One region of the Thalassospira sp. MIT121401 genome, then DNA from elsewhere that is predicted to be linked to it. Evidence: predicted binding sites of a transcription regulator. Region 1 holds the regulator's gene; each other region holds the start of a gene.
What was found. The regulator PhoB, encoded in region 1, activates phosphate uptake and scavenging genes when phosphate is short. The targets are predictions, from matches to a motif close to TNTCATAAAACTGTCA.

Region 1 (6,097 bases):
TTTGTCGAGAAAACCTCGGCAGCGATTATGGTGTTGCTGGCCTTCCTGATCCTGATGAATGGACTGGCTGTGTATCTGCGCAAAAAATTTGAACGGAAGTGGTAAAATGGCTGCTGTATCCCAGAGCGCAATGACGGCAGAGCCGTCGGTCGCAAGCCCGAAAATGACGGCACGTGACCTTAATCTTTTCTATAGCGACAACCAGGCGCTGTTCGATGTCAATCTGGATATCGTCGAACGTCAGGTTACCGCTTTGATCGGCCCGTCGGGTTGTGGCAAGTCGACCTTCCTGCGGTGCATGAACCGCATGAATGACACGATTGATGGTGTGACCATCAATGGCAAGGTGACCCTTGATGGCCGCGATATCTATGACAAGCGGATCGACGTTGTTCAGTTGCGCGCGCGTATCGGGATGGTGTTCCAGAAACCGAACCCGTTCCCGAAATCGATCTATGACAACGTGGCCTATGGCCCGCGTATTCATGGGCTGGTCAATTCGCGTGACGAACTTGATGAAATTGTCATGACCTCGCTTGAGCGTGCCGGTCTTCTCAAGGAAGTAAAAGATCGCCTGCAATCGCCCGCTACCGGTCTTTCGGGTGGTCAGCAGCAGCGTCTTTGCATCGCACGTGCGGTCGCGGTCAGTCCGGAAGTCATTTTGATGGACGAGCCGTGCTCGGCACTTGATCCGATCGCAACGGCAAAGGTCGAAGAGCTGATTGACGAACTGCGTTCGAACTACACGATCGTGATCGTGACGCACTCCATGCAGCAGGCTGCGCGTGTATCGCAGCGGACCGCATTTTTCCACCTTGGCAAGCTGGTAGAAGTTGGTGAAACCGATCAGATCTTCACCAACCCGAAAGACGACCGCACCAAGGGTTACATTACCGGTCGCTTTGGTTAAGCGATACGAGGAGAACGCATAAATGGCTGACGACAAAACACATATCGTGAGTTCGTTCGACGAGGAACTGACCCGTCTGAACAACATCATCTCGCAGATGGGCGGGCTTGCAGAAAGTCAGCTGATCTCTGCGATCCGCTCTATTGTAAAGCGTGACTCGGAACTGGCTGAAAAAGTCATTCTTTCAGACCATCGTATCGATGTTCTTGAACAGGAAGTGCAGGACTTTGCGGTCCGTCTTCTGGCCCTGCGCCAGCCGATGGCTGATGACCTGCGTCAGGTCGTGACGGCGCTTAAGCTGTCCAATGATCTTGAGCGTATTGGTGATTTGGCCAAGAACATTGCCAAACGTGCCCAGGTCCTGAACCAGATCCCGCCGATCCGTCCGGTTCAGGTGATCCCGAACATGGGCAAGCTGGCCCAGGAAATCATCAAGGATGTTCTCGACGCCTATATCGAAGGTGACGCCGAAAAGGCGGAACGCGTCTGGGCGCGCGATCAGGAAGTCGATGACATGTACAATTCGCTGTTCCGCGAATTGCTGACCTACATGATGGAAGATCCGCGCAACATTACGGCATCGACCCACATGCTGTTCATCGCCAAGAACATCGAACGTATTGGCGATCATGCCACCAACATCGCCGAAACGATCTATTACCGGATCAAGGGCGAAGACCTGCCGGCAATCGACCGGCCAAAAAATGATGCAGCGAACTTTGCTGTTGTCGAACCGAATGAGTGACACTGGAGCATAGGAAGATGGACCCAACGGTTCTTATCGTCGAGGACGAAGCTGCAATCGTAACCATGTTGCGCTACAACCTCGAACGTGAGGGGATGCAGGTTGTCGAAGCCGGTGACGGTGACGAAGCGTTGAAAATTCTTGCTGAAACGCATGTTGATCTTGTCCTTCTGGACTGGATGTTGCCGGTCATGTCGGGGATTGAGGTTTGCCGTCAGATCCGCCGCAAGCCCGAAAGCCGGGATTTGCCGGTCATCATGGTGACTGCGCGCGGCGAAGAAGGGGATCGCATTCGCGGGCTTGATACCGGTGCTGATGACTATGTCACCAAACCGTTCGCGATTGGCGAATTGCTGGCACGTATTCGCGCACTTCTGCGCCGATCCGGTCCGGCGCAACCACAAGGGCAGTTGGTCTATTCCGATATCGAAATGGATCTTGCCGCCCATCGCGTCAGCCGCAATGGCAAGGCCATCCACCTTGGTCCGACCGAATTTCGTCTTCTGCGCTACTTCCTTGAACATCCGGGGCGTGTTTTCTCCCGCGAGCAGCTTTTGAATGCTGTTTGGGGACCGAACATTTATGTCGAAACCCGTACAGTTGATGTGCATATCCGCCGCCTGCGCAAGGCCCTGAATGATGTCAAAGGTACCCGCGACATCATCCGGACGGTTCGGGCGGCCGGCTATGCGCTGGACTCGGAAACTGCGGCCTGATTGATCCGGCCACAAGGCCGGGCTGCTGGCTGGCTGGTTGGATGGCTCGTCGGAAAAATCCTGACAATCAGATCAAACAAAACCCCCGTTGCCACAGGCAGCGGGGGTTTTGCATTTAGCTGTCTTTAGTTTTGCCGCGTGTGGTGCGGCCTGACCGGGATGTAGCCAGTTTGTCTGATGACGCTGTCTTTGTCGCCGGTTTGCGGGGCGCTGCTTTTTTGGCCGGTGTGGTTTTGCCCGACGTTGTTTTGCCCGACGTTGTTTTGGTTGCGGCGGGTTTTGTCGCAACCTTGCGCGCGGTTGTTTTCTTTGGCGTGGCACGCGACGCAGGTTTCTTTGCCGTCGGTTTGGGTTTTGCGGTTTGCGCAGCCGTGCCGGATGCCTTTGTTGTTTTCGCGGTCGCCGGGGACGCAGATGCCGCAGATGGTGTTGTCGCTGGTGCGACGTCTGATGCCGGTGCTGTTTGTGCCGGTTCCGGGGCTTTTTTACGCTGGGTCCTTGGCGCCAGTTCGTTCATCAACAGCATGTCGGCGCGCCGGAACTTGGCGATTTCGGCATCAATGTCTTCTTGTGGCACGTCACAGGCCGACAGCACATGATCCGAAAGCCGAAGGCCGGTTTCCAGTACTTCGGGAATTGCCGCATCGGCCCCGCTGCGCGATAGCGGGCCAATATGGGTGATGTCCTGGGCGCGGGCAAAGATCTTGAGATGCGGATAATGCTGACGTAGAAGCGCAACGGTCTTTTCGGTTGCATGCGGGTTACCCATGGCAACAACCGCAATGCGCGCTTCATCGGTGTGGGCGGCGCGGAATGTTTCCGGGCGCGATCCATCGGCAAAGAATACGGGAAGTCCCTCTGCACGGCCGCGCGAAACCTGTTGGGCATCACTGTCGAGAACAATGAACGGAATATCGCGGGTTTTCAAAAGACGCGCCAGAACCCGGCCAACACGCCCGCTGCCGATGACCAGAACATGCTGGTGGATGCCTTCGGTTTCATCCGAGATCGGGCCAAGCTGGTCGTCTTCCTTGGGATGCAGCTTTTCCTCGATCCGGTGGCCAAGATTGATTAGGGTCGGTGTTAATGCCATCGACAAGGCAACCACCGGGATCAGCATCGCAGCAAGATCGCGCGGAATTGCACCATTCTGGGCCGCCAGTGCAAACATGACGAATGCAAATTCACCGCCTGCTGCCAGGCTCATCGCAACACGAAGGGCCGAACCCCGTTCGAACCGGATCGCCAAGGACAAGACAAACAGAACGGCCGTCTTGATGACAAGCAATGCAATCAGCCACAGCAGCACACTGCCAAACTGTTCATAGACAACATTGGCATTGACCGACATCCCGACCGACATAAAGAACAGCGACAGGAAAACGCCACGGAATGGCGCGATATCGGCTTCGATCTGATGACGGAATTCGGTTTCGGCCAGCATTACACCGGCAATGAACGCGCCAAGTGCCATCGAAAGTCCGGAAACCTCGGTCAGGGTGCTGGCGGCAAGAACAACGAACAGGGTGCCAATCGCAAACAGTTCCGGGTTTTTAAGCGACGCGATATACCGAAACAGATGCGGCAAAAGATATCGTCCTGCGACCAGAAGCAGGGCGACAGAACCGAAGCCAAGAAGAATACTGATCCACGGGCTGGTTTCGGTGCCGGCATTGCCCGCCGCCTGAACCATGATCAGGAACGGACCAACCGCCACGTCCTGGACCAGAAGGATTGCAAGGGCGGCCCGCCCGAAACGGGTATTGAGCTGTCGGTCATCGGACAACTGTTTCAGGATGATCGCGGTTGATGACAGGGCAAGCGCACCGGCAATAACAAGGGATGCTGCCAATGGCAGATCAAGTAGCGCCAGAACGCCCATGATCGCAGCCATTGAAACCAGGATCTGCAACAGGCCGAGTGCGGCAAACCGCCCGCCAATGACGCGCAATCGTTCGCGCGACAGTTCAAGCCCGATCATGAACAGCAGAAAGACAACCCCCAGTTCGGCAACTGTGGAAATGTCTTCGCGTTCGGTAATCAGTCCAAACCCGAATGGCCCGATGCAAAATCCGCCGATCAGAAAACCGATAATCGAATTGGCGCGCAAACGATGCGCGATGGGTACTGCAACCACAGCCGCAGCAAGGATCAGGAACAGCTCGAACAGAACGCTGTGATGCATGGTCAGAATCGATCCGGCAAAGCAGATAAATATTTGAAAACAACGAGATGATCAGGATAGCGGAATTGAACGGTATCGTCCTGTGGAAATTTGACGATGCCAACGCAATTAACCCGTACCGGTTTGATCTGTTTCAAGGCTTGTCTTGTTGGTTTGACCTAATGCGCCGGGCGGGGAATTCAATTGTGTGCTGTGAAAATTGTCATGCCCTGATGACTTGCCAATCCCGGTGCCAGATGCCATGTTCCGCGGGCCTGATCAGGTCCATATAATTGACACCCAATAAGAGCAAACGCGTCTTGGAACAGCTTATCCCCTATCTTCAGATTATCGCCGGTCTTGTCCTGTTGACGGCTGGTGGCGAATTTATCGTGCGTGGTGCCGTTGGATTGGCTCTTTTGCTTGGGGTGTCAAAAGTCATTGTCGGTTTGACGATCGTTGCGGCCGGGACATCGGCGCCGGAATTTGTCGTGTCATTGAACGCATCGCTCAAAGGAACGGCCGATATTGCGATGGGCAATGTGGTCGGATCCAATATTGCCAATATCCTGCTGATCCTCGGTGCGGTTGCGGTGCTTAAACCGGTTGCGGCAGGACGCATCACGGTTGTTCGCGATGGCGGGACCATGCTGCTGGGCACCGTTTTGTTCATCGCACTTTGCATGTTCGGGGCGATTGACCGGTGGGCCGGGGCCTTGATGCTGTGTGTGTTGGCGGCTATCTGGTATTTCACCTACAAGCATGACAAAAACATGCCCAGCGAAGCCAGCCATCTGCATGAAGAAGAAGTTGATGAAGTCGGCGAGGTGCCCAAAGGCTGGGCCAAGCCGCTTGTGGCGACCCTGATCGGGATTGTCGCACTGATGTTCGGGGCGGAATGGCTTGTTGACGGTGGCGTTGCCGTTGCCCGGCAGTTCGGTGTTTCCGAGGCCGTTATCGGATTGACGCTCGTTGCGTTCGGAACGTCATTGCCCGAACTTGCGGCATCTGTGGTCGCAGCATTCCGTGGTCATTCAGATGTTGCACTTGGCAACGTGCTGGGTTCGAACCTTTTGAACCTTCTGGTGATTATTGGCGGGGTGTCGCTTATTGCGCCAATTCCGGTGCCGGAACAGATTTTGAATTCCGATTTGTGGATCATGCTGGCGGTAACCGTCGGGTTGCTTGCTGTTGCCTATGCGTTTCGCAAAATTTCGCGCATTACCGGAAGTGCATTTGTGATTGCCTATTTTGTCTATGTCTTCCAACTTGTAGCAGCCTGAAAACCGGCTTGGTTGAATTGACAGACGCATAAAGGGATCCGCAGAAAATGACTGCACAGGTGCCCAAAACCGTTTTGATTACAGGTGCAGCTAAACGCATCGGTCGGGCCCTGTCGCTTGATCTGGCGCGAAATGGCTATGACGTCGCACTTCACTGTCATCATTCGCGCAAGGATGCCGAAAGCCTGGCCGAGGAAATCCGTGCATTTGGCCGACGCGCCTGTGTGATTTCCGCCGATCTCGCCAGCGAAGAAGACACCCACCGGATTGTGCGCGAAG
Region 2 (6,097 bases), 1.2 Mb from region 1:
CATCCATTTCCGAACGCGGCATTGCCAGGTTATGGACAACCGAAATCGGATAGTTTTCCTGGGCGATGAACAGTTTTGCGATCGAGCGCCATGATCCGCCAACCGCAAAAAGCTGTTGCCCGGCGGCCTCGGCCAGCCAATCGACACTGTCGAGATGGCGGGTAATTTCACTGGTCAGGCGGGCGCGATCGGACCCGAATACCGCATGAAGGCGCATTGCCCCCAAGGGCAGGCTGACGCGTTTTTTGATTTCGCCCTGATCAAGAAGAACCAGTTCGAGTGACCCGCCACCAATATCGCCCATGATGCCGGTCGCAACCGGATCGCCGGAGATAATGCCAAGTGCCGAAAGCCTTGCTTCTTCAAGGCCGTCAATCACCTTGACGGTCAATCCGGTTTCCTTGGCGATGCGATCGCAAAACAGCTGACCGTCACTGGCCGCACGGACCGCCGCCGTTGCAAGCACATCGACATGGGTAACTTTCATCGCCCGCAGAAGCGTTGCAAACCGGTGCATGGCGACCACGGCAAGCTCGACCCCTTCGGGATTGAGCTTGCCGGTATCTTCCGGATCACGCCCCAGTCCGCACATGACTTTCTCGTTGAAAATCGGGATCGGGGCACGCGTCATGCCGTCGAAAATCACAAGGCGCACAGAGTTGGAGCCAACATCAATGATCGCGATGCGGTTGGAAGCCCGTTGGTCAGTTAGCATACTGTTGGTGGCACCTGTTGGTCGTGTGTCTGCATTTTGACGGCATCAGTCATCAAGTTGCAGAACGGGGACATTCGGGTCCTCTTCATTCAGGGCGCTGCCGCGACCTGACAGGGACGGATTGGTCATGAAATACTGATGGGATGAAAATGCCTTTTGATCAGCTTCACAACGTTCGTAAGAGCCATCTGGCTGAAGATACCAGGCCTGTGCAGTGTCCTTGAGATTGGCAATCATGATCTGTTCAACAATCTGGCGCTGACAGGTCGGGTTTTCAACCGGAACAAGGGTTTCAACCCGGCGGTTCAAATTGCGTGGCATCCAGTCGGCAGAGGAGATGAATGCCTTGGCCTTGCGCGACGGAAGTTTGGCCCCGTTGGCAAAGACCACAATGCGCGAATGTTCAAGGAACCGGCCGACAATCGATTTGACGCGAATGTTTTCCGAAAGCCCCGGCACACCCGGACGCAAACAGCAAATCCCGCGCACCACCAGTTCGACATGAACGCCCGCCTGGCTTGCACGATAAAGTGCATCGATTACCACCGGATCGACAAGACTGTTCATCTTGGCCCAGATGCCGGACGGCTTGCCGGCCTTGCAGTTTTCGATTTCCTGATCGATGTGGGTCAGAAGGGTTGGCCGCAAGGTATGCGGTGCAATCGCGATCTTTTCCAAAGAACGCGGCGTGGCATAGCCGGTCATGAAATTAAAGATGCTTGCCGCGTCACGCCCCAGTGCCGGATCGCACGAGAAGAAGGAAATATCGGTATAGAATTTGGCCGTGATCGGATGATAGTTGCCGGTCCCGAAATGGACATAGGTTTTAAGGCCGTGGGTTTCACGGCGCACAACCAGCGACACCTTGGCGTGGGTTTTCCAGTCAAGGAAGCCATAGACCACCTGACAACCCGCACGTTCAAGGTCGGCCGCCCAGCGCAGGTTGGCTTCTTCGTCAAAGCGGGCTTTGAGCTCGACCATGGCGGTAACGGATTTTCCGGCCTCGGCCGCGGCGATCAGGGCCTTGACGATCGGGCTGTTTTCCGACGTACGGTAAAGCGTCTGTTTGATGGTGACGACATCGGGATCACGTGCTGCCTGAAGCAGGAACTGCACCACCACGTCGAAATCTTCGAACGGGTGGTGAACCACCAGGTCCTTTTTGCTGATCGCGGCAAAGCAATCGCCACCAAAGTCGCGCACCCGTTCCGGATAGCGCGCGGCATAGGGCGCAAACAGCAAATCATGATGCAGATCGGAATCGATCAGCTGTTTGACATCGACAACACCCAAAAGACCATCAACCTTGACGACTTCTTCGAGTGCGACATCAAGTTCGTCGATCACAAAGTCCAGAAGGTCTTCGGGCATGCCGGCATTGACCTTAAGGCGGATGATGCTGCCACGACGGCGGCGTTTAAGCGCGGTTTTGAAAACGCGCACGAGGTCTTCTGCTTCTTCTTCGATCTCGACATCCGAGTCACGGATGACGCGGAAGAAACCATGTTCGATCATATCGAAGCCCGGGAACAGCTTGCCGAGATACAGCAAGATCGCCTGTTCGACCGGAAGATAGCGTTCGGTCCGGCCGGGCAGGCGCAGGAACCGGCCGATCTTTTGCGGGACCGGGATCAGACCGCGCATATTGTGACCATCCGCCGGGTCAAACAGCTGCATCACAATGGCAAAGCCAAGGTTGGGAATGAACGGGAACGGGTGTGACGGGTCAATCGCAAGCGGGGTCAGGGTCGGAAAGATTTCCCGCATGAAATAGCCATCAAGCCATTTGCGATCGGTCTGGGTCAGATCGGACTGATCAATGACCGAGATGCCCTGTTGTTCCATTTCACGGCTGAGCTGACGCCAGATGCGTTGCTGATCCTGCATCAACTGGTTGGCATCAAAGGTAATGGCACGCAGCTGTTCGGACGGGCTCATGCCATCCTGGCTGACTTTGGTCATGCCGGCACGAAGTTGCCCGACAAGGCCCGCGACGCGGACCATGTAGAATTCATCAAGGTTGCTGGCCGAAATCGACAGAAAGCGCAAACGTTCAAGCAGCGGGTGCCCGCTGTTCTGGGCTTCTTCAAGAACACGATTGTTGAAAGCCAGCCACGAAAGTTCGCGATTGATAAAGCGGCTTTCCGAATCAATGGTGATCGCGCTTGATTGAACTGCAGCGGCGTGAGTCACGCTATGCCTCCTGCGGATTGAGGGAATGTCTTTGAATTTATGCGACAGGTCCCGGTTGCAAATGGAGTATAGGATAACTGTTTGCGCCCGTGCAATTTTCTTAAATTTATGTGTCAGTTTTTCTGATGGCATCGCGGGCGTTGATATGGCATGGAAGAACACCGTTTGATCATCCTTCATGGCCGTAAAGACCAAAGACATGAAAACGTTGCTGTTGCTCAGACATGCCAAATCAAGCTGGGCCGATCCCGGTCGGGCCGACCATGATCGGGAATTGAACCGCCGTGGCGAGAAGGCAGCCCCCTTTATGGGGCGTTACTTGCGCGAGCAGGCTCTGATCCCTGATCTGGTGTGGTGTTCGACAGCCGCCCGTGCGGTTCAGACGCTTGGCCTTCTTGGGCGTGATTTTGCCAGCAATGCGGACGTTATCTATAGCGAAGATCTTTATATGGCGGGGGAACGGGTGCTGCTTGAAAGTTTGCATCACACCCACGAGGACGCAAATTCCGTGATGTTCATCGGCCATAATCCGGGGATGGAACAATTCGCCCAGGCACTGTTTGGCGGCGGGGACGAGGTCGCGCGCGACGCCATGGCGCGAAAATTCCCGACATGTGCGTTGGCGCATTTTGAATTTGATGTTGAAAACTGGACCGATATTGCATTTGGCACCGGCAGGCTGATCGGCTTTACCAAGGTCAAGGAATTGCAGGCTGTCAAAATCGGATCGGAATGATTTGACTGTCTCTGGTGACAGCACTTGACGCGCAGCCCCCGAGAGCGTTTTATACCGCTGAAATTTTGACGCCGCGTCTGAACGGCAACCGACACATCACAGCAAAACGTCCCGAATTGTTCGGGCCGGGCACGTTGTGGTGCGTTTTTTGTTTGACAGCGCGGGTCTGGCATGCACCTTTGCGGCCAAATTTGCGGCCCAAAATATAAAGCAACCTGGAATGACAATGCATCCTTATCGCTCACACAATTGTAATGCGCTGCGCGCGACTGACGCAGATGCGGAAGTTCGTCTGTCTGGCTGGATTCACCGTAAGCGTGACCACGGCAACCTTCTGTTTGTTGACCTGCGCGACCATTACGGCATCACCCAGGTCGTGATCGACATTTCCAGCCCGCTGTTTGAAACGCTTGATAAAGCGCGCGCCGAAAGCGTGATCACGGTGGATGGCAAGGTTGTCAAACGTACCGCAGAAACCATCAACCCGAATCTGCCGACCGGCGAAATTGAAGTTTACGCATCGAATGTCGAAGTTCAGTCTTCGGCCGAAGTGTTGCCGATGCCGGTCTTTGGCGATGTCGAATATGGCGAGGAAATCCGCCTGCGTCACCGTTATCTCGACCTGCGTCGTGAAAGCGTGCATTCCAACATCGTTCTGCGTTCCAAAGTCATTTCGGCCATGCGCCAGAAAATGACCGCACAGGGCTTCCTGGAAATCCAGACCCCGATCCTGACGGCAAGTTCGCCGGAAGGTGCGCGTGACTTCCTGGTGCCGTCGCGCATGCATCCGGGCAAGTTCTATGCCCTGCCGCAGGCCCCGCAGCAGTTCAAACAGCTTCTGATGGTTTCGGGCTTTGACCGTTACTTCCAGATCGCACCGTGCTTCCGTGATGAAGACGCCCGTGCCGACCGTTCGCCGGGCGAGTTTTATCAGCTCGACTTCGAGATGGCCTTTGCCACCCAGGAAGACGTGTTTGCCGCGATTGAGCCGGTTCTGTACGAAATCTTTGTCGAGTTTGGCGGTGGTCGTGATGTGACCCCGTTCCCGTTCCCGCGTATTCCGTTTGATGAATCGATGGCGAAATACGGTTCGGACAAGCCGGACCTGCGCAACCCGCTGATCATTTCCGATGTGACCGAGCCGTTCCGTGGTTCGAGCTTTGGCATCTTTGCGTCGAACATCGAAAAAGGTTCGGTCGTTCGTGCCATTCCGGCAACCGGTGCCGCAGCACGCCCACGCAGCTTCTTTGACAAACTCAATTCGTGGGCACGTGATGAAGGTGCGGCTGGTCTTGGCTACATCGTTTATGGCGAAGACGGCGAAGCAAAAGGCCCGATTGCCAAGAACCTTGATGCTGACCGTATCGCCCAGATCAAGGAAATCACCGGCGTTGCCAATGGCGACGCGGTCTTCTTTGTCTGTGACAAGGCACTGGCAGCCGCCAAATTTGCCGGTAAGGTCCGTGACAAGGTCTGTGACGAACTTGAACTGCGTGAAGAAGGCATGTTCAAATTCTGCTGGATCGTTGATTTCCCGATGTATGAGGAAGACGACGACGGCAAGATCGAATTCAGCCACAACCCGTTCTCGATGCCGCAGGGTGGTCTTGAAGCACTTGAGACCATGAACCCGCTCGATATCAAGGCGTGGCAGTATGACATCGTCTGTAACGGTATCGAACTGTCGTCGGGTGCCATTCGTAACCATCGCCCGGACATCATGTATCGTGCGTTCGAAATCGCCGGTTACGGCAAGGATGTTGTCGAAGAACAGTTCGGTGGCATGCTTAACGCATTCAAATTCGGCGCCCCGCCGCACGGTGGTTCCGCACCGGGTGTTGACCGTATCGTCATGCTGCTGGCAGACGAGCCGAACATTCGTGAAGTCATTGCCTTCCCGCTGAACCAGCAGGCGCAGGACCTTATGATGAATGCGCCGTCGAATGTCGAAGACAAGCAGCTCAAGGAATTGCATCTGCGTGTCCAGATGCCGCCGAAGGCAAAAAAAGACTGATTGAAAGACCGGTCATCCGACCTGGATTTCAAACGAAAAGAGCGGCCCGGTTTTCCGGGCCGTTTTTCGTTGAACTTGTGCCCCACCGGATGATGCGGGCAGGTTTTGGTTACCTAATATTAACCGCCAATGCGTCAAAGTGCCCGCAATAGAACAAATTTGATCCTGCGGGGGACGGGCTGTGAAAAAGATATTAGTTGTGGCGGCACCTTTGGCGCTGGGCGCATGTGGCGGGCCGATCGAACTTACCGTCGCCAAACTGGCAGGTGACCTGATCAGTTATGTCACAACCGGCAAAAGCACCACCGATCACGCTGTTTCAATCGTCGCCGCGCAGGATTGCGCCTTGCACCGTCCGCTGTTTGATCAGGATGTTTGCAAGGATGAGGACACCATCCTTGAGGAAGAGGCCGCCGCCCTTGCAGTGATGGGCGAGCCC
Region 3 (6,097 bases), 1.6 Mb from region 1:
TGATCCTGGCCCTGATCGGGGTGTGGTATCGCAATGTTCTGGGCGCATCGAGCCAGGCCATCCTGCCCTATGACCAGCATCTTTCGCGACTGCCGGCCTATTTGCAGCAGGCTGATATGGAAAGCAACGGCAAATCGGTCACCCGCGATGGCAAGGCGATTGCCTATGAAACCGGTCCGATCATCTGGGGCGAGCCCGGCACCAATGGGCAGCATGCGTTTTATCAGCTGATCCATCAGGGCACCGAACTGATCCCGGTTGATTTCATTGTTGCAGCCAATGCGCTCCATCCGCTTGGCGACCATCACGACAAGCTGGTGTCAAACTGTCTGGCGCAGGCCGAAGCATTGATGCGTGGCAAGACAGAGGATGAAGTGCGGGCCGAACTGGCGGGCAGTGACCTTCCCCCGGCCGAGATTGATGTTCTTGCCCCGCAAAAGGTATTTGCCGGGAATAAGCCCAGCACCATGATCCTGTATAAGCAGCTTGATCCATTCACCCTTGGCCGGTTGGTGGCGATGTATGAACATAAAATCTTTGTTCAGGGCATCATCTGGAACGTCAATTCCTATGACCAGTGGGGCGTCGAGCTTGGCAAGCAGCTTGCCAAGGAGTTGCTGCCGATGGTCGAAGGCAAGGAAGACGCAGGTGCGCGTGACGCATCAACAGCAGGTCTGATCAAGCGTCTGCATGCTTTGCGCGGGTGATTGCTAGTCCCCGTCATCGGGGACCAGACAAAGTCGATAGGCACCGGAAGGGCGGTTTTGGCCATGGCTGATACCGCCCTTTTGATATTCAAGCAGCCGTTCGGCGCAGAGCTGTTCGGCCACCTGATGAATGCGCGGCATCAGATCGGTCCAGCTTTTGCCAAATGATCGGGCGACCTCGGACGGGCAGAAGGATTTGTCCGCACCGCGCCGGGCGGCAAGTGACAGCATTCTTTGGCGCAAAACCGCATAGGTTGGCCGGGTTTCCTCGACATCATCAACCATCATGACCCTGCACCATCATGTGCAGGTGATCTTTTGTGAGAACGGCTGTTGCGGCATCGGTCGGAACAGTATTTGACGTCCTCCCAACAGGTTTTCCATTTGCGTCGCCACGAAAATGGCCGGCCGCAGGATAGGCATGTCTTTGACGGCAAATGCGCCTTGGCGCGGAATGATCCATTGGCATTGCGGGGCATGGCATTACCGGGTCGTATTTATCCGATCAGGGTTTCAATCATCGCATGGGCGGCAGACTGACCGCTGCGCCATGCGGCTTCGACCCGGGCACCAAGACACCAGTCCCCGGCGGCGATCACGCGCCCGTTCATACCGTTCAGATGGCTTGAACCCAGTGGCCGTTCGGTGCGCGCATAGCGCCAGCGATGGGCCTGCACCGAATGCAATTGCGGCAGTTTGACGCCACTCACATCGCGCAGGGCAGCCAGAAGGTTTTCAATCACCCGGTCCTTGTCATCTTCAAGATGGTCGCGCGACCATTGCGGACTGGCATGAAGAACCCATGGGTCGGGACAGCGCCGGTGGAACAGATCATCTGACTGTGTGCTGCGCGCTGCCCAACTGATTGCCGGGGATGGATGCAGCATGGCATCAAATGCTGTCGGAAGTGGCTGTTCAAAGGCCGCCATCACCGCCCAGCATGGTGCGGTAACCACGTCACCAATCGCGTCATAACGCGGTGAAAGTGGCCGCAACAATTCAGCCGTCTGCGGGGCAGGAGCCGTTACGATAACCCCGTCAAACGGGCCGAATTCGCCGTCGAGATCGTCATGAAGGACAAAGCTTTTGCGATCAAGCTGTTCAATCCTGGTGATGCGGTGCTGTTTGTGAATGGCAAAGGCATCGACAAGAGGGCTGATCAGTTTGTTCATTTGCGGCGCGCCCTGATACCAGTGATCAAGCGCAAGGTTCCCGGCACTTTGCATGGCGGGAATGTCGCCATGATGCAGGTTCGGTTTCCAGTTCTGGGCGGCGTTATGCGATGCGGCCTGTTCCAGATAGGCGGCAAAACCGGGATGACGAGCGGTAACATATTGCGCACCGTGATTGAAATGACCAAAATCGGTTCGCCGTGATGCCAGTCGCCCGCCCAGACCACGGCTTTTTTCAAAGACGGTGACGTCCATTCCGACCTTGTGCAAAGTGCTTGCAGCTTTCAGTCCGGTCATGCCTGCGCCGATGATGGCGATGCGGATTGATTTCATCTGACAGCCCCGATGATGTGGTGTTGCGACAATTCAGCGGTTTGATTCTGATACGCAAGACGGGGCGGGTTGGAGCAGTCACTGCCACAAGATATTTATGAAACTGTCACGCCCGGGTCATCAAACCGTTACAGCAAATCAGCAGGTTGTCTGATCTGTCGAACCATTTACCAAGGGGGAATTATGCGTTCTTCATTGATGGCAACTGCTGCTATTTCCGTACTTTTGACGGCCTGTGCCGGTACTACACCAGATCACGCGATGATGACCAACAGTGTTACCAACGCGGGCGCACACCCGATCACGATTGTGCCGATGGGCGAATATCGCACCGGCATGCTCGATGAGGGTGCCGCAGAAATCCCGGCATTTGACCCGTTGTCCAAACGCATCTTTGTCGTCAATGGCGCGGACAAGGCGATTGATATCCTTGATATGTCAAACCCCGACAAGCTTTCCAAGCTTGGCGCACTTGAACTTGCGACCTGGGGCAAGGGCGCAAACAGTGTTGCGGTGAAAAACGGGATCGTTGCCGTCGCGGTCGAGAATGAAGACAAGCAGGCCCCGGGCAAGGCGGTGTTTTTTGATACCGAAGGCAACTTTATCGCATCGGTAACAGTCGGTGCATTGCCCGACATGATCAAGTTTTCACCCGATGGCAAATATGTCCTTGTTGCCAATGAAGGCGAACCCAATGACGCATTCACCAACGACCCGGAAGGCAGCGTTTCAATCATTTCGATTGCCGGTGGTGTCGATGGTTTGAGCGATGCCGATGTGCGCACGGTTGGCTTCAAGTTCCTGAATGATGCGGAACTGCCATACGGCATGCGGACATCCAACCCGGGTACGTCAAGCGTCGCCCAGGATATCGAGCCGGAATACATTGCTGTTTCAGGCGACAGCAAGACCGCCTATGTGTCGCTTCAGGAAAACAATGCCGTCGCCATCATCGATATCGAAACCGCGACGGTCAAACATGTGGCCGGTCTTGGTTTCAAGGACCATTCGGTGCATGCCTTTGATGCCAGTGACAAGGACGGCAAGATCAATATCCGCACCTGGCCGGTGATGGGCATGTATATGCCCGATACCATTGATGCGATTGAAATTGGCGGCAAGGACTGGATCCTGATCGCCAACGAAGGCGATTCCCGTGACTATGACGGTTACAGCGAAGAAACCCGGGTTGGCAAACTGACCCTTGACCCGGTGGCCTTCCCGAATGCCGACACTCTTCAGAAAGACGAAAATCTTGGCCGGTTGAAAACGACCACCGCACAGGGTGACACCGATGGTGACGGGGATGTTGACGTTATTTACAGCTATGGCGCGCGGTCATTCTCGGTTCTGAATGCCAGCGGCGAGATGGTCTTTGATAGTGGCGATGCGTTCGAGCAGGTGCTGGCGGCGAAATACGCCAATGTCTTTAATTCCTCTGACACCGAAAATTACAGCCGTGACAATCGTTCCGACGACAAAGGCCCGGAACCTGAAGGCATTGCTGCGGGGTATGTCAACGGCGTTCCCTATGCCTTTATCGGACTGGAACGGCAGGGCGGATTTATGGTCTATGACCTGAGCAATCCGGCCAACCCGCAATTTGTCACCTATCACAGTGATCGCCGTTTCTCGGGCAATCCCGAAGCAGACACCGCAGGCGAACTGGCACCCGAAGGCATGCAGTTCGTTGATGCCAAGGACAGCCCGACCGGGAATGCCATGCTGGTGATTGCATCCGAAGTATCGGGCAGCACCAAGGTCTATGACCTGAAATAAAATCCGGTGTGACGCATCGGGCAGATACAGGGAAAGCCGGGTTCAGCCCGGCTTTTTCTTTTATGATCAGGTCATGGTAAAATGTTTCAATCCGAAGGCAATATGGACTAAACTCCGCGCACGGTCAGGAACATGACCGATTGATAAAGGGGAGTTCGGGACTCTGACTACGCGACGTGAACCTCATATTCTGGTTGTCGATGATGATCAGGAAATCCAGAAGCTTTTGAAAAAGTTCCTGCTGCAGCATGGTTTTCGCATCACGACCGTTTCGGACGGCAACGAGATGCACCGTGCCTTGCGCGACTGGAAGATTGATCTGGTCATTCTGGACATCATGCTGCCGGGCGAAGACGGGTTTGCGTTATGCCGGGATGTCCGGCGCACATCCAAGGTGCCGATCGTGATGCTGACAGCGGTGGGTGAGGATACCGACCGTATTCTGGGACTTGAACTTGGTGCGGATGACTATTTGACCAAACCGTTCAATCCCCGCGAACTTCTGGCCCGTATCCGGGCGGTGTTTCGCCGGTTTGAAACCGGTGCCGTCGGGCCGACCGACAATGAAGTCGCCCCGACCCAGCGTATTATTTTCGGTGAATGGACATTGGATATCGGATCGCGTGAATTGCGCGATGCCGACAATGTGGCGGTGCATCTGTCGACCGGTGAATTTTCATTGTTGCTGGCACTGGTGAAAAACAACAAGCGGGCGCTGTCGCGTGAACAGCTTGTTGATATTGTCCGCGGGCAAAGTTCACTGCCATTTGATCGCAGCATCGACATCCAGATCAGCCGTCTGCGGCGCAAGATCGAAAAAGATGCGAAAAATCCCAAACTGATCAAAACCGTTCGCGGGATCGGGTATCAGTTCTGCGCCGATACACAGACGCTTTAGGACTGTGTGATGGCGGACATGTTCGCACAGTTCAGTGATTATCTAAGACGCTACAAACCGCGTACCTTGGGTGGGCGGATCTTTATGCTGATGATGCTGGGCGGCGTGATCATTGCCGTGCTGAGTGCGCTGGCATCCTATTATGTCATTGAACGCAACGAGCGGATCAGCCGGGCCTATACGCTGGGCTTTACCATCCGTGAGCTGGCCCGCATTGCCGACAATCCCGAATTCGAAGCCAATATCGTCGATATTGCGGCGCGCGATGGCATGGCATTGCGCATCTTGCCAGCCGATGATCTTGGCACGTTGCTTTTGTTTTCAAGGCCGGCACAACATATCGCCATGCCGGTGCGACTGGCCAATACCGGTTGGCCGACATCGGTCAAGGTCCATTTCCTGCGCGGGCGCCTGAGTTCCGAACAACGTGCCACCATCGAGGCAACCGAAAATCCCAGCCTGTTTTTTGCAGAATTGTCGCGCGAAATGGCGCGTCTGGGACTGGAAGCCCAGCTTGAAATCATGATGCCGTCGGGCAAGCGGCTTTTGATCAGTCATGATGAATTATGGGCCAGCTATTCATCGCCATCGCTTGTGTTTCTGATGTTTCTGATGGGGGTGGTTGCGGTTCTGGCCGTCTTTGCCGCCCTTGCCGATTTGCTGGCCGGACCGTTCAAAAAGCTGACCGCAGCAATCATTGCCCATGGGGACGAGGTCGATGGCCCGCCGGTCGAAGAACGCGGCCCGACCGAAGCCCGGTCAATGGCCGCGGCCTATAACGATTTGCGCGAACGGATTTCACGCATGCTGGGCGATCGTACGCGCATGCTGGCAGCGATTTCGCATGATTTGCGCACACCGAGTACCCGCCTTCGTCTGCGGGCCGAATTCATTGAAAATGATGAATTGCGCGAAACCGTTCTGCGCGATCTGGATGAAATGGACGGTCTTTTGAATGATGCGCTCGATTTCCTGGGCGACTGGATTCAGAAAGAAGAAGAACGCACCGTTGATTTCGTTTCCGTGCTTGAAGCGATTTGCGATGACTATGCCGATCTTGGCCGTCCTGTCAGTTTCGACGGTCCGCAGCCATTACAATTTTCATCGGTTCATACGGTGTTTGGCGGTGGGGACGAGCCCCATTCATTTGATGGCAAACGCAGCATTCGATTGACCTGCCGACCGGGGACATTGAAACGCGCCTTTAC
Region 4 (6,097 bases), 170 kb from region 1:
CGTTGTTCGGAAATCATCTTCCCGAACCTGTTTCTCGGCATCTACATCGAAAAGACAGGATATCGACTCTTTCCAGACCGCAAAACGGTCCTGCATCGGCAGATTGTCGACAGTGAAGAACGTGCTGGTGGTTCCAGCAGAATCTTGATCCGGTTGCATCTTGCTACCCCAATTGCCTACGTGGCGGACACTTACAACGAATGTATGCGGTGTGGATTGGGTCAGGCGTACTTGCCTATCCACAGGTCGAGATTAAGTAAACTAACGAATGAGGTAAAGCTATTAAATTTGGATAATTTAAATTAGTTTATTCTGATTTAATGGTCTGTGCCGTAATTGGCCATGACACATCCCGATCGCCTCCTTTCCCCCGACATCGATGTGCCTGATCGTGATCATCACCTGGTGATACGTCGCGTTACCCGACGCTGCGTATTGCAGGAAACCATGTGTGATGACGGTCATTGTTTTTGCCGCATTTTTAATTTGCAGATTTTCTAATTTAACTACAGCCAATCGCCATCCGGTGCAAAAGACCTTTGGTATAGCGGGCGTCAATTTGCCTATTCCCAAGGGTGGGTCCAAAGGTATGGACGTTACGGAACAGGCGGTTTTTCGATGATTTTTTGGACTCAATGCAAAGCGATTTGGACGCCGTGTGCATTGGACAACCACAAGCTGTGCTAGACAAGCGCATCAAAATATAAAGCTCTGCGGTCGATTGAAGAAACAGCGGGGCATTCGGGGCAACGCTGAGATTTCTCTCTGGGGGAGAACATGAATTCAGTCGATTCACACCCGGCACGTAGGAAAGGGGAACGCAACTTCTCTGATCCGGGACGTGACTGGGGGCCGGCCTGCCATATTGTGCCAGGTCGCCGCATTAACGAACCCAATTACAAGGCCGGGAACAGTCCGGTGGCCTTGCTGGCGCGGTCGCGGTCCAATTTTGATCTGATCGCCGAAAGCAGCAAGGAAATTGCCGATGGACCGCCGCCCTCTGATCCGTATGAGGCAATGGCCATGGCAATGATCCGCACCATCGGTGAAAGTGTCTCGGTTCTCAAAAGCATTGCCGATGTGATGCCGACCCTTGATCGGATGCTTGTTGGTCGTGATGGCGAAAGTCTGCATGAAGAAGCCCTTCAAGACAAAACCGGCAGCGCATCTGACAAGGCTTCTGAAAAAGCCCGGGCAGAAGGCAAGGCAAATGCCCTTTGCTGGTCATCGGACATGATGGTTGAAATTCACAATCTGTGTGCTCAGAACCGCAAATCCGGCCAGGCCCACGCCAAAGCCATCCGCCGATATGACATCGATCCCGAACCCGACAATGACATCTTTCCGCCGCTGCGCAATTTCAGGAACGATTGACGTTGCACGGGATGGCGGGCCGGGTTTGCCGGGCTGGCACCGCGGGATGTTCAGCGGAAATACCCGCCCGGTGTGCGTCCGGTAACCTTGCGGAACATGGCGATGAAAGCGGATGGCGTTTCGTAGCCAAGATCAAGCGCGATCTCGGTGACAGGGCGGTCATTCGCCAGTTTTTCAAGTGCATAAAGCAGGCGCAGTTTTTGGCGCCAATCGCGAAACGGCATCCCGGTTTCGCGCAGAAACAGCCGTGCCAATGTGCGTGATGACGCCCCGCAGATGCGCGACCAGTCATCCAGGGTGCGGTTATCTGCCGGGTTTTCAAGCAGCGCGTCGCAAATCTTGCCAAGCCGCGGGTCCTTCGGGGCCGGAAGATGCAGGTTTTCCTGATCCGGTGCCCGCAATTGATCAAGCAGAACCCGCATCAAACGGCCTTCTGCGCCATCTTCGTCATATTCGATCGGAATTTCGGTTGCCGCACGGATCAGTTCACGCAACAGCGGACTGACATCAAGTACCATGCACCGATCAGGCAGGTTCACCGGCGCAGTGCGGTCAATATAGATATGGCGCGCACGGGTAAAGGTCGCATGGGTCACGGCGTGTTCAAGATGGGGCGGCACCCAGACCGCGCGTTGTGGCGGCACGATCCATATCCCGGCTTCGGTAATGACCTTCATCGTCCCTTCGGATGCGTAAATCAGCTGACACCAGTCATGGCTGTGCGCACCGATGCTGTGCCCGGCGGGCACGTCGCTCATACGGACATAGATCGGGCGCGGCAACGCATAGGGGCGCGGACGGATATGGTTGGCTTCGTCAATCGGGGTTGGACGGTCCATCGGAACGCCTCGTGTGTCTGTTTTGCGATATATGATGGCAGATTATCGTAAGACAGACGGCCTGCAATAGGTTTAATTTGGTTTCATTCCAAAACATACGATGCGTGACAGCGGAACCGCCACCAATGCGGCCCAGTCCGGGGAGACAAAATGTCCAAGGAAGAAATCATACCCGAAGCCTCCAACCACGCGGCCCCGATCGGCGAGGTGCCCGATGCGGCGGCCGGTGTTCCGGTCTATAAGGGCTGGCGCAATCCGGAAGTTCTTCTGATTGTGATGGCCGCGGCCATGCCATTGTCCTTTTCGACATGGATGGCGCTTTTGAACAACTTTTCGATCGAGATGGCGGACTTTACGGGACGTGAGATCGGAATTTTGCAGTCCCTGCGTGAAATTCCGGGGTTCCTTGCCTTTACCGCGATCTTTGTCTTGCTGGTGCTGCGCGAACAGACCTTTGCGTTGCTGTCCTTGCTGGTCCTGGGGATCGGGGTGGCAATTTCGGGATATTTCCCGACGGTGATTGGCCTGTATTGCACCACGGTTCTGATGTCGATTGGCTTCCATTATTTTGAAACCATGCAGCAGGCGCTTTCCTTGCAATGGGTTAAAAAGGAACGCACTGCCATGGTGATGGGCAAACAGCTTTCGGCGAAGTCGATTTCATCGCTTGTGATGTTCGGGGTTGTCTGGCTGATGCTGGAAATCTTCGATGTCGACTATCGTTATGTCTATCTGTTTGGCGGGGCACTGACGGTGATTGCGGCGTTGTTTGTCTGGGGCGCTTTCCCGAAATTCTCCGATGCCCATCCGCAAACCAAAAAGCTGATCTTGCGCAAACGCTACTGGCTTTACTATGCGCTGACCTTCATGAGCGGTGCCCGACGCCAGATCTTTACCGTGTTTGCCGGCTTCCTGATGGTTGAAAAGTTCGGATATGACGCGGCAACCATCACGTTGCTGTATCTTCTGAACCACGCGATCAACATGTTCCTCGCACCCAAGATCGGCAAGCTGATCGGCAAATGGGGGGAACGCCGTGCCCTGACCTTTGAATATATCGGTCTGTTCATCGTGTTCGTCTCTTATGCCTTTGTTGACAACCATGTGGTTGCCGGTGGCCTTTATGTGATCGATCATCTGTTCTTTGCCATGGCAATCGCCATCAAGACCTATTTCCAGAAGATCGCCGATCCGGCCGATATTTCGTCAACAGCAGGGGTCAGCTTCACGATCAACCATATCGCAGCGGTCTTCATCCCGGCGGCATTCGGATTGTTGTGGCTGTTTTCGCCAAGTGCGGTGTTCCTGGCGGGTGCGGCGATGGCGGCTGTGTCGCTGGTGCTTGCGCTTAATGTGCCCCATGATCCGGAACCGGGGAACGAAGTGGTGCGGGGCTACAAATCGCCGCATGCCGTTCCTGCCTGATCTCAATGGCCTTTTTGGCGCTTTGTTTCAAATCCGGAAACGCCCGTGCAGATGCGCGGGCGTTTCCATTTGTATTTGCCCCATCTTTTTCGCAAAATCTTCAAAACCTGACCATCTGAACAAGAATAAAGTTGATCGACCGAGCACTCGAACAGGGAAAAGACCCATGACATTCATCCACAAGGCAGGCCTTCGCACCGCTGGCGCATCCGCGATCGGACTTTCGCTGGCATTGCTCAGCGGCACAGCACTGGCCGACAGCACGGTTTCGCTGCGTATCCTCGAAACCACGGATATCCACACCCATCTGGTCAATTATGATTATTACCGTGATGGTGAATCGGACACGGTCGGTCTGGCAAAGGTCGCGACCTTGCTCAAGACCGCACGCGGCGAGGCAGAAAATGTCGTCTTTGTTGATAACGGTGATCTGATCCAGGGCAATCCGCTTGGCGATTACATGGCCAAGGAACGCGGCCTGAAAAAGGGCGAAACCCATCCGGTCTACAAGGCAATGAACCTGCTGGGCTATGACGCGGCCAATCTCGGGAACCATGAATTCAATTACGGGATGGAGTTCCTTGAAACCGCGATTGCCGGGGCAAACTTCCCGTATGTTAGCGCTAACATCTTTGTTGATGATGGTGATGGCAATGCCGAAAATGACAAACCCTATTTCCAGCCCTATGTGCTGCTTGATCGCGAATTCGTCGATGACGAAGGTAAAAGCCACAAGGCAAAGGTCGGGGTGATCGGGTTTGTCCCGCCCCAGATCATGCAATGGGACAAGGCCAATCTGGAAGGCAAGGTCTTTACCAAGGACATTGTTGAAATGGCCGAAAAATATGTCCCGGAAATGCGTGATAAGGGGGCTGACATTGTCATTGCCGTTCCGCATTCGGGTCTTTCGACCATGGAACGCCACGGCATGGAAGAAAATGCCACTTATTACCTGTCAAAGGTCGATGGCATTGACGCCATCCTGTTTGGTCATGCCCATACGGTCTTCCCGTCCGATGCCTTTTCCGATCTTGAAGGTGTCGATATCGCCAAAGGCACGATCAATGGTGTTGCCGCGGTCATGCCGGGCTTCTGGGGCAGTCATCTTGGCGTGATTGATTTGACACTCAATGTTTCTGATGCAGGTGAATGGACCGTCGTTGACAGCCTGTCAGACGCCCGCCCGATCTATCAGCGTGAAGGCCGTACCATCACTCCGCTGGTTGAAGCCGATCCCGAAATCATCGCCGCGGTCAAGGAAGAGCACGAAGGAACGATCGCCTATATGCGCGAAGGTGTGGGCACGACATCGGCCCCGATCAACAGCTTCTTTGCGCTGGTGGCTGATGACCCCTCGATCCAGATCGTGACCAATGCCCAGAAATGGTATCTGGAAAAGATCCTGAACGGATCGGAATATGACGGCATTCCGATCCTGTCGGCCGGGGCGCCGTTCAAGGCCGGCGGGCGTGGTGGTCCGGACTATTTCACCGACATTCCCGAAGGCAAGATCGCGCTTAAAAACGTGGCTGATCTTTATATCTATCCCAACACGGTGCGTGCGGTTCTGTTGAATGGTGATCAGGTCCGTGAATGGCTTGAAATGTCGGCCGGGCAGTTCAATCAGATCGACCCGAACAACAGCGATGAACAGCCGCTGATCAACCCTGATTTCCCGACCTATAACTATGACGTGATTGACGGGGTGACCTATCAGATCGATGTGACCAAACCTGCCCGCTATAACAAGGCCGGTGAAGTGGTGAATGCCGATAGTCACCGCATCGTCAATCTGAGCTTTGATGGCAAACTGGTTACCGCGGATCAGCAGTTTGTCGTTGCGACCAATAACTATCGCGCTGGCGGTGGCGGCAATTTCCCGGGACTGGACGGATCGACGATCATTGTCGAGGCCCCCGATGAAAACCGCACGGTTCTTGCCAACTATATCCTGACCGAAAAGGAAATCGATCCCAAGGCCGATGGCAACTGGACCTTTGCCCCGATTGGCGATGCGTCCAAGGTGACCTTTGTCACCAGCCCCAAGGCATCGGCGGCCGCCAATGCCCCGGACAATATCAGCTTCATCGGTGAAGATCAGGACGGCTTTGCCAAATATGTCCTGCAGACCAAATAGTCTGTCTGCTTGTTTCGCATCATAACAATGCACCATAAGAAAAGCCGCCCGGTGAAACGGGCGGCTTTTTTATTCGGGCGGGCATTTTATCCCGATCAAATATTATTTCTTGTTGGCGGCCTGCGGACCTTTGCCACCCTGACCCTGCTGTGCAGGCGGGTTGTCTTCACGCGGGTTCTTGCCGTTCAGATAAGCCTGTGCGCAATGTTCTTCGCAATAGGGCTTGCTCGGGACGATCTTCTTGCCACAGAAGTGGAAATCATCATCACCCGGATCACCAAACGGCCAGCGGCACATGCCAGCGCCAAGATCAAAGATCGAA

Region 2: the regulator PhoB is predicted to act here: its motif matches at 3,009-3,024, upstream of SIB88_RS09770 (RNA degradosome polyphosphate kinase).
Region 3: the regulator PhoB is predicted to act here: its motif matches at 2,306-2,321, upstream of SIB88_RS11710 (choice-of-anchor I family protein).
Region 4: the regulator PhoB is predicted to act here: its motif matches at 3,726-3,741, upstream of SIB88_RS05005 (bifunctional 2',3'-cyclic-nucleotide 2'-phosphodiesterase/3'-nucleotidase).

Annotation. Positions count from the first base shown of each region.
Region 1 covers NZ_CP138926.1:940,803-946,899, forward strand. Annotated here, with positions in the region: gene pstA (phosphate ABC transporter permease PstA) at 1-105, shown strand, start outside; gene pstB (phosphate ABC transporter ATP-binding protein PstB) at 107-910, shown strand; gene phoU (phosphate signaling complex protein PhoU) at 933-1,655, shown strand; gene phoB (phosphate regulon transcriptional regulator PhoB) at 1,673-2,371, shown strand; gene SIB88_RS04195 (cation:proton antiporter) at 2,487-4,556, opposite strand; gene SIB88_RS04200 (calcium/sodium antiporter) at 4,856-5,818, shown strand; gene SIB88_RS04205 (SDR family oxidoreductase) at 5,866-6,097, shown strand, end outside.
Region 2 covers NZ_CP138926.1:2,133,824-2,139,920, forward strand. Annotated here, with positions in the region: gene SIB88_RS09765 (Ppx/GppA family phosphatase) at 1-715, opposite strand, end outside; gene SIB88_RS09770 (RNA degradosome polyphosphate kinase) at 761-2,908, opposite strand; gene SIB88_RS09775 (SixA phosphatase family protein) at 3,108-3,644, shown strand; gene aspS (aspartate--tRNA ligase) at 3,871-5,658, shown strand; gene SIB88_RS09785 (SPOR domain-containing protein) at 5,840-6,097, shown strand, end outside.
Region 3 covers NZ_CP138926.1:2,550,852-2,556,948, forward strand. Annotated here, with positions in the region: gene pgi (glucose-6-phosphate isomerase) at 1-707, shown strand, start outside; gene SIB88_RS11695 (DUF3253 domain-containing protein) at 711-995, opposite strand; gene SIB88_RS11700 (DUF2256 domain-containing protein) at 992-1,186, opposite strand; gene SIB88_RS11705 (NAD(P)/FAD-dependent oxidoreductase) at 1,205-2,212, opposite strand; gene SIB88_RS11710 (choice-of-anchor I family protein) at 2,396-3,991, shown strand; gene SIB88_RS11715 (response regulator) at 4,155-4,889, shown strand; gene SIB88_RS11720 (sensor histidine kinase) at 4,899-6,097, shown strand, end outside.
Region 4 covers NZ_CP138926.1:1,115,288-1,121,384, forward strand. Annotated here, with positions in the region: gene SIB88_RS04980 (helix-turn-helix domain-containing protein) at 1-159, opposite strand, end outside; gene SIB88_RS04985 (hypothetical protein) at 455-622, shown strand; gene SIB88_RS04990 (hypothetical protein) at 778-1,374, shown strand; gene SIB88_RS04995 (AraC family transcriptional regulator) at 1,425-2,213, opposite strand; gene SIB88_RS05000 (MFS transporter) at 2,364-3,638, shown strand; gene SIB88_RS05005 (bifunctional 2',3'-cyclic-nucleotide 2'-phosphodiesterase/3'-nucleotidase) at 3,805-5,775, shown strand; gene SIB88_RS05010 (GcrA family cell cycle regulator) at 5,878-6,097, opposite strand, start outside.